DNA from 3 places in the Streptomyces sp. SUK 48 genome. Region 3 is predicted to be linked to each of the others. Evidence: riboswitches for the same ligand, from Rfam matches in the RefSeq annotation. Region 3 holds a riboswitch; each other region holds the start of a gene.

Region 1 (4,685 bases), 830 kb from region 3:
GCGGCGATCTCGTCGAGGGCGGCGAGGACCTTCTGGCCGCGCTCGGTCTCCGCGTACTTCGCGGCCCCGCCGGCACGAGGGCTGTCCACCGTCGCGCCGGGCCGGTACTTGCCGGTCAGGAAGCCCGAGGCGAGCGCGAAGTACGGCACCGTGGACAGGCCCTCGCGGGCGACGAGGTCCTGGAGCGGGCCCTCGTAGGTGTCCCGGGAGACCAGGTTGTAGTGCGGCTGGAGCGCCACATAGCGGGCCAGGTTCTCGCGGGTGGAGAAGTCCAGGGACTCCTTGAGCCGCTCGGCGCTGATGTTGGACGCGGCGATCTGCCGGACCTTGCCGGCCTTCACCAGTTCGTCCAGCGCGCCGATGATCTCCTCGACCGGCACCTCGGGCTGGTCGAAGTGGGTGTAGTAGAGGTCGATGTGGTCGGTGCCCAGGCGGGCCAGGGAGGCGTCGGCGGCGGCCCGGATGGTGGCCGCGGACAGGCCCTTGTACTGCGGGTGCTGGCTGACCTTGGTGGCGATGACGACGTCGGAGCGGTTGCCGCGGGCCTTGACCCACTTGCCGATGACGGTCTCGGACTCGCCGCCCTGGTGGCCCTCGACCCAGGCGCTGTAGGAGTCGGCGGTGTCGATGAAGTTGCCGCCCGCGGCCGTGTACGCGTCCAGGACGGCGAAGGAGGTCTGCTCGTCGGCGGTCCAGCCGAAGACGTTGCCGCCCAGGCAGAGCGGGAAGACCTCGAGGTCGGAGGAGCCCAGTGTGCGCAGAGAAGTCATGCTTCACATCAACACCGGCGGCGGATGATCGCATTCCGCCGCCGGTGGGGAGATCCGCGCGGATCGCGCGCGGGTTCCGTCAGGGGTTGAGGCCCTTGTCGCGCAGCCAGGGCGCGGGGTCGACGGCGGTGGCCTGCCCGTTCGGGTGGACCTCCAGGTGCAGATGCGGACCGGTGACATTGCCGGTGGCGCCGACGCGGCCGATGACCTCGCCGGTGGTGACCTTCTGGCCGGCCGAGACATTGATCGAGGACTGGTGGCAGAACCACAGCTCGGTGCCGTCGTCCAGGGTGAGGACGGTGCGGTAGCCGTAGGCGCCGGCCCAGCCGGCCTGGGTGACGGTGCCGCCGTGCACGGCCTTGATCAGGGTGCCGGTGGGGGCCGCGAAGTCGAGGCCGGTGTGGTAGCCGGAGGACCACATGGCGCCGGGCTGCCCGAAGGTGCCGGTGATCGTGTACGAGACGACGGGCAGCGTGTACTGCTTGGCCAGCTCGGCCAGCCGCTTGGCCTCGGCCGCCTTCTTGGCGGCGGCCTCCGCCTTCTCCTTGGCGGCGGCGGCCTTGCCGGCGGCCTCCTGCTCCGCCTTGGCGGCCACGGCGTCGCTCTGCTGCTGGGCGGCGGCGACCCTCGCGGCGGTGGCCTTGCTGTCGGCCTGGCCCTGCTGCTGCTCGGCCTGGGCCATGATCCGGTTGCGCAGGGCCTCGCCGGCGCCGCTGTCCCTGACACCCTCGGTGGTGTGCCCGAGATCGGTGAGCGCGGTGGCGGTCTCGGCCTTGGGCCCGTCCGTGGAGTCGTCGCCGAAGAAGTGCTCGACGGTGGACAGCTGCGGCACCGAGACGTTCGGCATGTCCGGCATCGAGATGGAGACCGGCGGCTTGCCGGTGTTGGCGCTGGCGATGCCGCCCGCGCCGACGGCGGCGATCACGCCGACGCCGAGGACGGTGGAGCTGCGGGCGAAGCCGCCGCGCTGCTTGGCGACGCGGTGGCGGCCGCGGACCGGGGCGACGGTCTCCTCGGTCGGGTTCCACTCCTCCCAGGGGCCGTCGTCGTCGAGGCCGGGGCCGGGGCCGAACGACTCGGGCTCGCGCTGAGCGGGCACGAACGGGGATTCTGGGGCAGGCCGGTTGGACGCCACGGGGGCGTGCTCCTTTCCTTCCTCCGCCTACCGGGTTAGCTGACGGGTTCGGAGCAGGAAGGTCTCCTACGCGCGTATACCGCTCGCGGACCGGCGTGCGGTCCGTGACGGTTTTCGCGTGATTCACCCCAAGGTGGTGGTTCCCCGGTTCCCTTGCGGGATTCGGCGCGTGCGCGCGGAGCCGTCGCGGGTGACGGCTGGGACGACCGCGCTGCGTTATCGAACGTTAATAGACCCGGGGGAACTTTCCAAGCCGTTCGGCTTGATCATTAACGCTTCAGGCCATGGACGTATCCCCCAGCAGGCCGCCGAACCGGGCGAGTTGACCGGCGTTCAGCAGTCATCCGGTTTTTGATGGTGACTCAGACGTTATGCGCAGGGCGGTCGAACGGTCACTACGGGTAACCCCCGTATCCGGGCTCCGGAAAACACTCAGGGCCGGAATCCGTCAACTGGATTCCGGCCCTGAGATATCAGTAGCGGGGACAGGATTTGAACCTGCGACCTCTGGGTTATGAGCCCAGCGAGCTACCGAGCTGCTCCACCCCGCGGCGATGTCTCTACTGTACGCCATCCCAGGGGCGGAAAGCACATCGGTTGGGACAGGCCCCCGGATCAGCCCCGCAGATGCCGGTTCGGGGCCTGGGCCAGGGCCTCGTACTCGGGCAGGAGGACGACGTCGGCGCCCGCGCCGGTCAGCACTCCCGTGCCATCGGCCGCCACCACGAACGTGTCCGGCTCGCGCCAGGCGGTGACCACCCGGCGCACCCCCGCCCGCAGGATCAGCTCGGCGCAGGGCGCGGGCCGGGAGGCGCGGCGGGCGCAGGGCTCCAGGCTGCTGTAGACGGTGGCGCCGGGCAGCCGGGGGTCGGCGGGGTCGGTCCTGGCGAGCGCCGCCTCCTCCGCGTGCGCCACCGGGTCCGTGCCCTCCCGGGAGTGGCCGCGGGCCAGCTCGGTGCCGTCGGCGGCGACCACGACCGCGCCGACGCTGAAGGCCGTCTCCGAGGGCGGGCACAGCGCGGCCAGCTCGCAGGCGGTGCGCAGCCAGTGCCGGTCGGCGGCGGTGGGCACCGGGCCGGTGCCGGGCGCGGTGGGCTCGTAGCGCGCCAGGACCACGTCCTCGATCCGGCGGGACTCGACGAGCCGCAGCCGCCCCTCCTGGTAGCGGCCGGGCCCGAACAGCCGCGGGGCGGCCGGGTCGCCCACGATCAGCGGGGCGAGGGCCAGGTGCAGCTCGTCGGCGAGACCCTGCTGGAGGAGCTGGGTGTGCACGGCCGCGCCGCCCTCCACCATCAGCCGGCGCACCCCGCGCTCCGTGCGCAGATGCCCGAGCAGGGCCCGCCAGTCCAGCTCCGGGCCGAGCGCGACGACCTCGGCGGCACCGCCGAGCAGCCGGGCGGCCCGCGCCGCGCCCCGGTCGGTCGTGTAGACGAGTCTGTCGCCGCCGGTGTGCCAGAAGCGGGCCCCGGGGTCGAGATCGCCACTGCCCGTGACGGTGACCTTCAGCGGGTACTCCGGTTTGCCCCGCGCGAGCCGCGCCGCGCGCCGCTCGGCGGAGCCGACCAGGAGGCGGGGGTTGTCGGCGCGCAGGGTGCCGGCGCCGATCAGCAGGGCGTCGGCGGAGGCCCGTACCGCGTCGACCCGGTCGAAGTCGGCCGGTCCGGACAGCAGCAGCCGCTCCGGGCCGGTGTCGTCCAGGCAGCCGTCGAGGGAGACGGCGGCGGACAGCAGCACGTACGGGTACGGCGCGGACTCGGGGAGGGCTCGCTCGGCGCTCATCGTGCTCATGGTGCTCATCGGCTCCAGTGTGCGGCTCCGGGTCAGCCGGCCTGCTCCCGGGGACGGCGGGCGTCGCCCGGTTCCCGCCCGGTGAAGGACAGGACGACGATCAGTACACCGCCGCAGGTGATCGCCCAGTCGGCGAGGTTCATGACGCTGAAGTCGCGCACCGCGACGAAGTCGACCACCGCGCCGCGCAGGCCGCCCGGCGCGCGGAAGAGCCGGTCGGTCAGATTGCCGACCGCGCCGCCCAGCAGCAGCCCGAGGGCGATCGCCCAGGGCGTGCTGGTCAGCTTGCGGGACACCCGCACGATGACGGCGGCCACGGCGAGCGCGATCAGGGTGAACACGATGGTCGTCGCGCTGCCCATGCCGAAGGCGGCGCCGGGATTGCGCTGCACCCGCAGCTCCAGCCAGGACCCGAGCACCGGCACGGGACTCCGGCCCTCCAGGCCCGCGACCACCGCGAGCTTGCTCCCCAGATCGACGGCGTAGGCGACGGCGGCCACCAGCCACAGCGTCCGCACCCGCCGCGTCCCGCTCCCGGTGCCGTTCGACTCGCTCAGCGTCACCCGCGTACTCCTCCCCGACTCCCGCCCAGCGTACGGGCCGGCCGGCGGGACGTCACCGTGTTCCATGGCCCGTTCCCCGGCCCGCGAAAACCGCATTCGTATTTTCGCCAGTTGCTGTCATAGGACCGCCGAACCCCGCTTTCGAGCTATAGAAGCACCCGAATGCCCCACACCCCAGCTCCCGAGAGGCTCGTTAGCTGACCGTGGCACGCACAGAGAGACGCACAGCGCTGAATCTCCACTCGCCGGTCACATTCCGGCTGGAAAACAAGGAAAGCGAGGTGTTCACCGACGGCTGCTCGGATCTTCTTGACGATTTCTTGAAGAGAATCCGGCAGCTGGAGAGTGAGTACCTGCGGGCGATGGTGAGGCTCTAGGACCCAGCCGATGGACAGGATTCACGATGAAGACGTTTTGTGTGACTATGAG
Region 2 (4,685 bases), 1.3 Mb from region 3:
ATGAACTCGCCGCCCACGGTGGCCGCGAGGCCCACCCGGTCCACGAAGTCGTGGTGGGTGAAGCGGTGGACGTCCTTGGCGGACAGCCGGGGGTAAGGGGCGAAGAAACGGTAGTACTTGGACTCGTCCGAGACCTGCTCGTAGAAGTGGACCAGGCGGTCGGCGTCGTCGACGGTGATGGGCCGGATGCGGGCGGTCCCCCCGTCCCGCAGCACCACGTCCGCCTCCCAGTGCGCGGGGTACTCGTACCGGCTCTGCGGTTCCGCCGAGGTTCGCATGGGGCCCAGCGTACGGCTCGCGTACGACAACGGCGCGGGGCACTCTGTGGAGCACGACGGAGGGGGTGCGCAGCCCCTCTTCTGGCACGCGTCACGATATGGAACACTGGTCTAGACAACCCTGAACAGTGAAGGGCAGCAACACATGGCTGAGCGCCGCGTCAACGTCGGCTGGGCCGAGGGTCTTCACGCCCGCCCCGCCTCCCTCTTCGTCCGGGCCGCCACGGCCGCAGGCATCCCGGTGACGATCTGCAAGGCCGGTGGCACCCCGGTCAACGCGGCCTCCATGCTGGGCGTTCTGGGCCTGGGCGCCCAGGGCGGCGAGGAGATCGTGCTCGCCTCCGACGCCGAGGGCGCGGACGCCGCCCTGGACCGGCTGGCGAAGCTGGTCGCCGAGGGCCTGGAAGAACTGCCCGAGACGGTCTGAGCGGGACCCGGGACCGTCCGGGCGGACCCGGAACGGTCCGTGCGGGATTTCGAGAAGCCGTGCCATCCCCAGCGGGTGGCACGGCTTCCGTGTTTTCGGAGCGCCACCGCATTGGCCATGGGCGGCATTCGTCATGGTCCACTCATGGGAATTCAGGACACCCGGAAATACCCGGCTCCCGAATATCCCACCCACTTTGTATACGGCACCCGTGTTAATTCCCCGCGCCGGACATGTTTACGGCATGTTGCGAAGTCCGCGTCCGCGCCGCGGTGCCGGGGACCCGCAGCCGGTACGCCGCCGTCGCCCGCTCGGTGTGCAGCGCGGTCACCGCGCGGGCGCGCTCGCCGTCGCCGCGGGCCACCGCGTCCACGATCGCGCCGTGCTCCGCCCAGGTGCCGACCATGTCGGGGGGCGTGTCCACCGTGTACATCCAGGCGATCTTGTGGCGCAGCTGGAGGAGTGTCGAGGTCAGCGAGGGGCTGCCGCAGGACTGGGCCAGCGTCTCGTGGAACCAGCCGTCCAGGGCGCGCAGATCCTCGCCGCCGCCCCGCCTGGCGCGTTCCTGGCCCAGCCGGACCAGGCCGCGCAGCACCTTCAGATGGGCCTCGGTACGGCGCCGGGCGGCCCGCGCGGCGCCGAGCGGCTCCAGGAGCAGGCGCATCTCCAGCAGGTCGGCGGCCTCCTGCTCGGTCGGCTCGGCCACGCAGGCCCCCGCGTGCCGGCGGGTCACCACGAAGCCCTCCGCCTCCAGGGTGCGCAGGGCCTCGCGCACGGGGACCCGGGAGACGCCGTAGCGGCGGGCGAGCACCTCCTCGGTGAGGCGGCCACCGCGTTCGAGGGAGCCGGCGACGATGTCGTCCCGGATCGCCGTGCACACCGATTGCGCCGGAATACGCATGACCGACCTCCGCCTTAATACCCGCGACACGACACCGACGACGGACGCGTGTTTTCCGTGACTCTATTCCACCGGGCCGGAATTTCCGATGGCGGGCCCCGAATCATGGATATTTTTTGGACAGGCTCCGGCGAGAAGCGCCGGGGAATGGCGAAAACCCCGGCCGGGTGGGCCGGGGTTTTCGATGCCGTGCGGGTGGGCCGGACGTTCGCGCCGTGGCCGCGAGGGTCGGACGTTCACACCGCGGCCGCGGAGGTCAGACGTTCACACCGTGGCCGCAGGGGTCAGACGTTCACGCCGTGGCCGCGGAGGTAGGCGAGGGGGTCGACGTCGGAGCCGTAGTCGGGGCTGGTGCGCGCCTCGAAGTGCAGATGCGGGCCGGTGACGTTGCCGGTCGCGCCGGACAGGCCGATCTGCTCGCCTGCGGCGACCTGCTGGCCCACCGTGACACCGATGGACGACAGATGGCCGTACTGGGTGTACATGCCGTCGGCCATGCGGAGCACGATCTGGTTGCCGTACGCGCCGCCCCAGCCGGTGGAGACGACGGTGCCGGCGCCGACCGCGTGCACGGAGGTGCCGGTCATGGCGTGGAAGTCGATGCCGGTGTGGGAGCCGGACGACCACAGAGAGCTGCTGGCCTGGTAGCCGGTCGACACGTAGGAGTGCGCGATCGGGGCCACGAAGGCGTTCAGCCGCTTGCGCTCGGCCTCGCGGGCGGCGCGGGCCTTGGCCGCGCGGGCCTCCTTCGCGCGCACCGCGGCGGCCTTCTCGGCCGCCTCGTGCTCGGCGATCCGCTGCTGGGCGACGGCCTGGGCGTCGATGTGCGCGGCGAGGTCGTCGCTCGCGCTGAGCACCGGGGTGAGACCGGTCTGCTCGACGGTGTGCTCGGCGGCGAGCGCCGGGGACGCGGCGAGGGTGCCGATGACACCGGTGGTCGTCAGGGCCGCGATACCGGCCGCCTGGGCGGTGGTGCGCTTGACCCGGCCGGGCTTGCGGTGCTTCCCGGTGGCGCATATGAACGCCATGTGCGTGGCTGTTCCTTTCCTTCCCTCTCGCCTACCGGGTTAGCTGACGGGTTCGGAGCAGGAAGGTCTCCTACGGGCCCCGCGCTCGCGCACGGACGCCCGATTCACCCCAGGGACGTGTGGGTCCCCGGCTCCCCTGGCTCGCGCCTCGGGGACTCGGCGATGGCTGTCCGGTGCCGCGGCTGCGGCGCACTGCCCGACGGACAACCCGGACGACGCTAAGCGGACCGGCTCCCAATCCCCAAACAGAACGCGGCTTTTGTAGCGCATCCCACAGGGCAGACGGGCAACCTCCGTCCCAATAGGGACATCTCGGGAGGAGAGTGGAACAAAGGGGGCCCTGACGACCCGTAGGCCGTCAGGGCCCCCGTAAGCGGGCAGCGGGCGCCCGCGGTTACTCGGCGGCCACCACGGTGACCTCGCCGATGCCCAGCGCCTCGACCGGCGCCTTGATCTCCGACGCGTCACCCACGAGGACCGCCACCAGGCGGTCCACCGGGAAGGCGTTGACGACCGCCGCGGTGGCCTCCACGGTGCCCGTCGCGGCCAACTGCCGGTAGAGCGTCGCCTGGAAGTCGTCGGACAGGTGCTGCTCCACCTGGTCGGCGAGCGTGGCCGCGACGGCCGCCGCGGTCTCGTACTTCAGCGGCGCGACCCCGACGAGGTTCTGCACGGCCACGTCCCGCTCGGCGTCGGTCAGGCCCTCCGCCGCGAGGGTGCGCAGCACCTTCCACAGATCGTCCAGCGCGGGGCCGGTGTTGGGGGTGTCCACGGAGCCGCTGATGGCCAGCATGGAGGCGCCGTTGCCGTCGGGTCCGGAGCGGAGCACCTGGCCGAACGAGCGCACACCGTAGGTGTAGCCCTTCTCCTCGCGCAGGACGCGGTCCAGGCGGGAGGTGAGGGTGCCGCCGAGGCAGTAGGTGCCGAGCACCTGGGCGGGCCACACCCGGTCGTGCCGGTCCGAGCCGACCCGGCCGATGAGCAGCTGCGTCTGGACGGCACCGGGCCGGTCCACGATGACGACACGCCCGGTGTCGTCGGCCGTCACCGCGGGCACCGGGCGCGGCTCGCCCGGGGTGCCGGTCCAGGCGCCCAGGGTCTCGCCGAGCAGCGCGTCCAGGTCGATGCCGGTGAGGTCACCGACCACGACCGCGGTGGCGGTGGCGGGGCGTACATGGCGGTCGTAGAACGCGCGGACGGCGGCCGCGTCGATCTTCTCGACGGTCTCCTCGGTGCCCTGGCGCGGCCGGGACATGCGGGCGGTCGCCGGGAACAGCTCCTTGGAGAGCTCCTTGGCGGCGCGCCGGGCGGGGCTGGCCAGTTCGTGCGGGATCTCGTCCAGGCGGTTGCGGACCAGCCGCTCGATCTCGCTCTCGGCGAAGGCGGGGGCGCGCAGCGCGTCGGCGGCCAGGCCGAGGCCCTTGGCCAGCCGCGAGGCGGGGACCTCCAGGCTGATCCGGACGCCGGGGTGGTCGGCGTGGGCGTCCAGGGTGGCACCCGCGCGCTCCAGCTCGGCGGCGAACTCCTCGGCGGAGTGCTTGTCGGTGCCCTCGGAGAAGGCGCGCGCCATGAGGGTGGCGACGCCGTCCAGGCCGGCCGGCTCGGCGTCCAGCGGGGCGTCCAGGAGCACCTCGACGGCCACGACCTGCTGGCCGGGACGGTGGCAGCGCAGCACGGTCAGGCCGTTGTCGAGCGCGCCGCGCTCGGGGCCGGGAAGGCCCACGGCTTCGCCTCGCCGGCCTGCGGCTGCGGGTGGAAGTCCATGGTGGCGAGCTGCTCGGTCACTTGGCCGTCTCCTCGTTCTCGTTTCCGGCCTCTACGGTGGCCTGCGACTCGGGGTCCTCGGGCACCTCGGCGTCCTCGACGGCCTGCGGGGACTTCGGCTCGTAGACCAGGACGGCGCGGTTGTCGGGGCGCAGCCGGGCCGCGGCGACCTCCCGGACCTCCTCGGGGGTGACCTCCAGGATGCGCTGCACGGCGTTCAGGGCGAGCTGCGGGTCGCCGAACAGGACGGCGTAGCGGCACAGTTCGTCGGCGCGGCCCGCGACGGT
Region 3 (4,685 bases):
CGACCCCATGGTCAGCTGGCGCGCCCATATGCCCGAGGGCATGCTGCTGAAATCGACCCCCGCCGCCTCCAGCCTCGACTGCCCGCAGCCCGGCCACACCCTCGCCGACTACTGCGACGCGGTGGGCATCCGCCGGCCGGCCGGCGACGCGGACGTGATCCCGGTGGAGACGTTCACCGGGTACGGCGAGTGGTTCCAGCGGCGGCTCGTGCCGGAGCTGGAACGGGTGCGGGTGGTCTGCGTCGAGCCGGCCGGGCGGGACGCGGGCCGGGGCTTCGCCCTCACGCTGGACTCGGGGGAGTCGTTCACCGCGCGGGCGGTCGTGGTGGCCACCGGGCTGTCCGGTCTGGCGCATCTGCCGGCCGGGCTGCGGCAGGCGGCCGGGGCCGGGCCCGCGCCCGACGGGCCCGTCTCGCACAGCTCCCAGCACCACGACCTCACGCGTTTCGCCGGCAAGGAGCTGATCGTGGTCGGCGCCGGGCAGTCCGCGCTGGAGACGGCCGCGCTCGCGGCGGAGGCCGGGGCCCGGGTGCGGGTGGTGGCGCGGGGGCGCGGCCGGGTCGCGTTCGGGGCGCCGCCCTGGGAGCAGCCGAGGCTGCGGCCCGAGTCGCCGTTCGGGCGGGCCTGGTCGCTGTGGGCGTTCAGCTACTGCCCGCACCCCTACCGCTTCCTGCCCGAGCCCACCCGGCACTTCCTGGTGCGCCGGGTGCTCGGCCCGCTCGGCGCCTGGTGGCTGCGGGAGCGGTTCGAGGGCGCCGTACAGGTGACGGAGGTCGAGCGGGTGCTGGGCGCGGCGGCGCGGGACGGCGGCCCGGTGCTGACCGTGCGCACCCACGGCGGCCGCACGGAGGCCCTCACCGCCGACCATGTGATCGCCGCGACCGGGTACCGCGTGGACATCGCCGCGATGGACTTCCTCGGCCCCAGCCTGCGCACCCACCTCGCCACCAGCCGCGGCGCCCCGCGCCTCGGCGCCGGCTACGTCTCCTCGGTCCCCGGCCTCTACTTCACGGGCCTGCCGGCCGCCTCCTCCTACGGCCCGGTGATGCGCTTCGTGTGCGGCACGGAATTCGCCTCGCCGCGGCTGGCGGGGCATCTGGCGGGGGCGCACGGGTGAGCGCGGGGGCCGGGGGGCGCGGGGGCGCGGGGGCCGGGGGCGGGGGCGCCGGACCGAGGGTGCGCGGGTGAGCGCCGGGCAGGGAGCCGCCGTACCCCCTCTGCCACCCTTCCTCCCCGTCGTCCCCCGCCCCATCAGGACGCCGCCCAAGCCCACTTGAAGCCGGCCCCCGCGCAAGTCCGGGCGATGACACGGGAGTCGGGGGAGGACGCGAGGGGCTGCGGAGGGGGCGGGTCCGTATTCTCGGATCATGGTTGCCTCCCCCGCGTACGCACTGATCGCCACCGACCTGGACGGGACGCTGCTGCGCGGCGACGACACCGTCTCCGAGCGTTCGCTGGCCGCGCTCGCGCGGGCGGAGCGGGCCGGGGCCCGGCATCTGGTGGTCACCGGCCGCCCGGCCCCCAGAGTCCGCCCCCTCCTGACCGCCCTCGGCAGTACCGGGCTCGCGGTGTGCGGGCAGGGCGCACAGGTCTACGACGCCGGGTCCGGCCGCATGCTGTGGTCGGTCCGGCTGGACCGGGAGCTCGCCGAGACCGCGCTCGGCAAGATCGAGGCCGAGGTGGGCCCGGTGTTCGCGGCCGTCGACCAGGACGGCACGGACGGGCTCACCCTGACCGAACCCGGATACCGGATGCCCCACCCGACCCTGCCCGCGGTCGGCGTGGCCCGGCGCGACGACCTGTGGCGGGCACCGATCAGCAAGGTGCTGCTGCGCCACGCCACCCTGTCCGACGACGAGTTGGCGGCGGTCGCCCGCTCGGTGGTGGACTCGCTGGCCACGGTCACCATGTCGGGACCCGGCACCGTGGAGCTCCAGCCCTGCGGGGTGACCAAGGCGACCGGGCTCGCGCTGGCCGCCGAGCGGCTCGGGGTCCCGGCGGAACGCGCCCTCGCCTTCGGTGACATGCCCAACGACATCCCGATGTTCCGCTGGGCGGCGCACGGCGTCGCGATGGCGAACGCCCACCCCGAGCTGAAGGCGGTCGCCGACGAGGTCACGACCGCGAACGAGGACGACGGCATCGCCGTCGTCCTCGAACGGCTGTTCCCGGCCGGATGACCGGGAACAGCGGTGGTGCCACGGGCCGCCGCGACGGCCCGGCGCCGGTCAGTAGGCGCCGTTGACGTTGTCGATCGAGCCGTACCGCGCGGCCGCGTAGTTGCAGGCGGCGGTGATGTTCGCGACCGGGTCGTAGATGTTGAACGACGTTCCGGCCACGTGGTACGCGTTGAAGGTCGGGTCGATCACCTGGAGCAGACCCTTGGACGGTATGCCCTTGGCCGCGTTGGAGTCCCACAGGTTGATGGCGTTCGGGTTGCCCGAGGACTCACGGATGATGTTGCGGTGGATGCCGTTGTAGGTGCCCGGGATGTGCTTCTCGGCCATGATCGCGAGGGACTCGCGGATCCAGCCGTCGAGGTTGTTCGGGTACCCGGCGGGCGTGGTGGCGGCCGAGGTCGTGCCGGTGGTGGCGGACGCGGTCGCCGCGCCCACGAGCGGCATGGCGAGCACGGCCGCGCCGGTGCCGGCGACGGCGATCAGGCGGACGAGACGGTTGGCGCGGGTGCGGCGCGGCTGAACGGCAGCAGACATGGGGACGTTCCTCTCCTACGCCTGCGAGGTGAGCTGTCGGGTTCGGGCGGGGAGGTGCCCGGTCGCGCCCCGTGAGAGGCGCGGCTTTACCCCAAGCCGTTCCGTGCGAACACGCGGTGCGGCGCGCTGTGTCACGCGCCGCACCCCGTGAGTCGTCCGGTCCGGCGACTTACCTGGGTCCCCCGCTCCTGCCGTACGAATGAGTTCGTCGATGGGTGTACGGGCGGCGGCAGGATGAGGCGTCCGCCCGATGGGTCGGGAACGTATGCGAGAGCACATGCCGGGAACAAGCTCTGAATTGTTATATCGCGGCATTTGGCCTTGATCATCAGCCTATGGGGTACTTGATCCTTTGCGAATGCCAATACTCAACTCGCTTACGCCGCACGGCGGGAAGGGGTGTCGAAGGGTTACCGGCGGGAAGGCGGTCAGGTGACCCACTTCACGAAATGGCAAACTGTGGAAAATCGGGCATGGGGGATTCGTCCCCCCGGCGGAGTCGGGTCGGTACTCCTTTCATCTCCGGGATCGTGATGAAGTTCCCGATTACCTGTTAAGTCGATAAATGTCCGTTGTCATCATCCGAGCGGGGGTATGCCGGTCATGACCCGATACCGCCCGGGCTGGACGGGTGGGCGCAGGGTGGGCGCTATCGGTGATCGAAACCGGACCGGATACGCTGACTTGAGTGATGGCAGCGACCTATCGACAAACCGCGTAATCGCCAGCAGACACCAGCAGACAGGAGACCCCTCGTGACCGTCGTCGGGCCGTTCGGGCTGAGCGTGCGGGACCAGGCTCTCGAAGCCGATGTCCAGGCCGGATTGGCGGCTGTCGAGGAGGGCCTGCTAGAGGCCACCAAGAGCGAGGTCCCGTTCATCACGGGGGCCGCCCAGCACCTCGTACGGGCCGGCGGGAAGCGCTTCCGGCCGCTGCTCGTGATGCTCGCGGCGCAGTTCGGCGACCCCTACGCGCCCGGTGTGGTGCCCTCGGCCGTGGTCGTGGAGCTGACCCATCTGGCCACGCTCTACCACGACGACGTCATGGACGAGGCCGCCGTACGCCGGGGCGTGGACAGCGCCAACACCCGCTGGGGCAACTCCGTCGCGGTCCTCACCGGCGACTTCCTCTTCGCCCGCGCCTCCCAGATCCTCGCCGACCTCGGCCCCGAGGCGGTCCGGGTCCAGGCCCTCGCGTTCGAACGCCTGGTCACCGGCCAGATCCTGGAGACCGCCGGACCGACCGACGGCCGCGACCCGGTCGAGCACTACCTGGACGTCCTCGGCGGCAAGACCGGCTCGCTGGTCGCGGTGTCCTGCCGGTTCGGCGCGATGATGTCCGGCGCCGACGAGACGGTCGTGGACGTGCTCACCCAGTACGGCGAGCGGCTCGGCGTGGCCTTCCAGCTCGCCGACGACTACCTGGACATCGCCTCCGACTCCCAGGAGTCCGGCAAGACCCCCGGCACCGATCTGCGCGAGGGCATCCCGACGCTGCCCGTGCTGCGGCTGCGCGAGCGGGCCGCCCGGCTCGGCCTGCCCGAGGACCTCGCCCTGTGCGAGCTGCTGGACTCCGACCTCAGCGACGACGCCCGGCACGCCGAGGCGCTGGCCGCGCTGCGCGCCCACCCGGCCCTGGAGCAGGCCCGCCGGGACACCGTGCGGTACGCGGAGGAGGCGCGCGCCGCGCTCGCCCCGCTGCGGGAGTGCGACGCCAAGGTGGCGCTGACGGAGCTGTGCGACGCGGTGGTGCACCGGGCCGGATGACCGGCCCGTCCCGGCCTGGGACGACCACCCGTTCGGCGTCCACCAGGTGGCCGTACCCCGGGTTCCGGCCGCATGCTGCCCTGGGGACGAGTTCGAGCCCCAGGACGAGTTCGAGCCCAGGGACGAGTTCGAGCCCCCTAGGGGTGCCCCCTACGTGTCATACCGCAGTCGTACGCCGAGTTGGCTCCGAGGGCTGACGCTTCCG

The links. Region 3 has a riboswitch for cyclic di-AMP ahead of GHR20_RS15485 (transglycosylase SLT domain-containing protein). Riboswitches for the same ligand answer to the same signal wherever they lie in the genome.
Positions count from the first base shown of each region.
Region 1: another riboswitch for cyclic di-AMP. It lies ahead of GHR20_RS19310 (M23 family metallopeptidase); the one in region 3 lies ahead of GHR20_RS15485 (transglycosylase SLT domain-containing protein).
Region 2: another riboswitch for cyclic di-AMP. It lies ahead of GHR20_RS09570 (M23 family metallopeptidase); the one in region 3 lies ahead of GHR20_RS15485 (transglycosylase SLT domain-containing protein).

Region 1 covers NZ_CP045740.1:4,438,711-4,443,395, reverse strand. Annotated here, with positions in the region: gene GHR20_RS19315 (aldo/keto reductase) at 1-770, opposite strand, end outside; gene GHR20_RS19310 (M23 family metallopeptidase) at 850-1,905, opposite strand; cyclic di-AMP (ydaO/yuaA leader) riboswitch at 1,913-2,083, opposite strand; tRNA gene GHR20_RS19305 (tRNA-Met) at 2,383-2,456, opposite strand; gene GHR20_RS19300 (dihydrofolate reductase family protein) at 2,521-3,693, opposite strand; gene lspA (signal peptidase II) at 3,726-4,256, opposite strand; gene GHR20_RS19290 (DUF2637 domain-containing protein) at 4,644-4,685, shown strand, end outside.
Region 2 covers NZ_CP045740.1:2,292,298-2,296,982, forward strand. Annotated here, with positions in the region: partial or broken gene GHR20_RS09555 (GNAT family N-acetyltransferase) at 1-278, opposite strand, end outside; gene GHR20_RS09560 (HPr family phosphocarrier protein) at 424-705, shown strand; gene GHR20_RS09565 (GntR family transcriptional regulator) at 920-1,606, opposite strand; gene GHR20_RS09570 (M23 family metallopeptidase) at 1,891-2,634, opposite strand; cyclic di-AMP (ydaO/yuaA leader) riboswitch at 2,648-2,806, opposite strand; partial or broken gene GHR20_RS09575 (pitrilysin family protein) at 3,029-4,398, opposite strand; gene GHR20_RS09580 (pitrilysin family protein) at 4,416-4,685, opposite strand, start outside.
Region 3 covers NZ_CP045740.1:3,613,139-3,617,823, reverse strand. Annotated here, with positions in the region: gene GHR20_RS15495 (FAD-dependent oxidoreductase) at 1-1,117, shown strand, start outside; gene GHR20_RS15490 (HAD family hydrolase) at 1,368-2,180, shown strand; gene GHR20_RS15485 (transglycosylase SLT domain-containing protein) at 2,229-2,714, opposite strand; cyclic di-AMP (ydaO/yuaA leader) riboswitch at 2,718-2,935, opposite strand; gene GHR20_RS15480 (polyprenyl synthetase family protein) at 3,470-4,480, shown strand.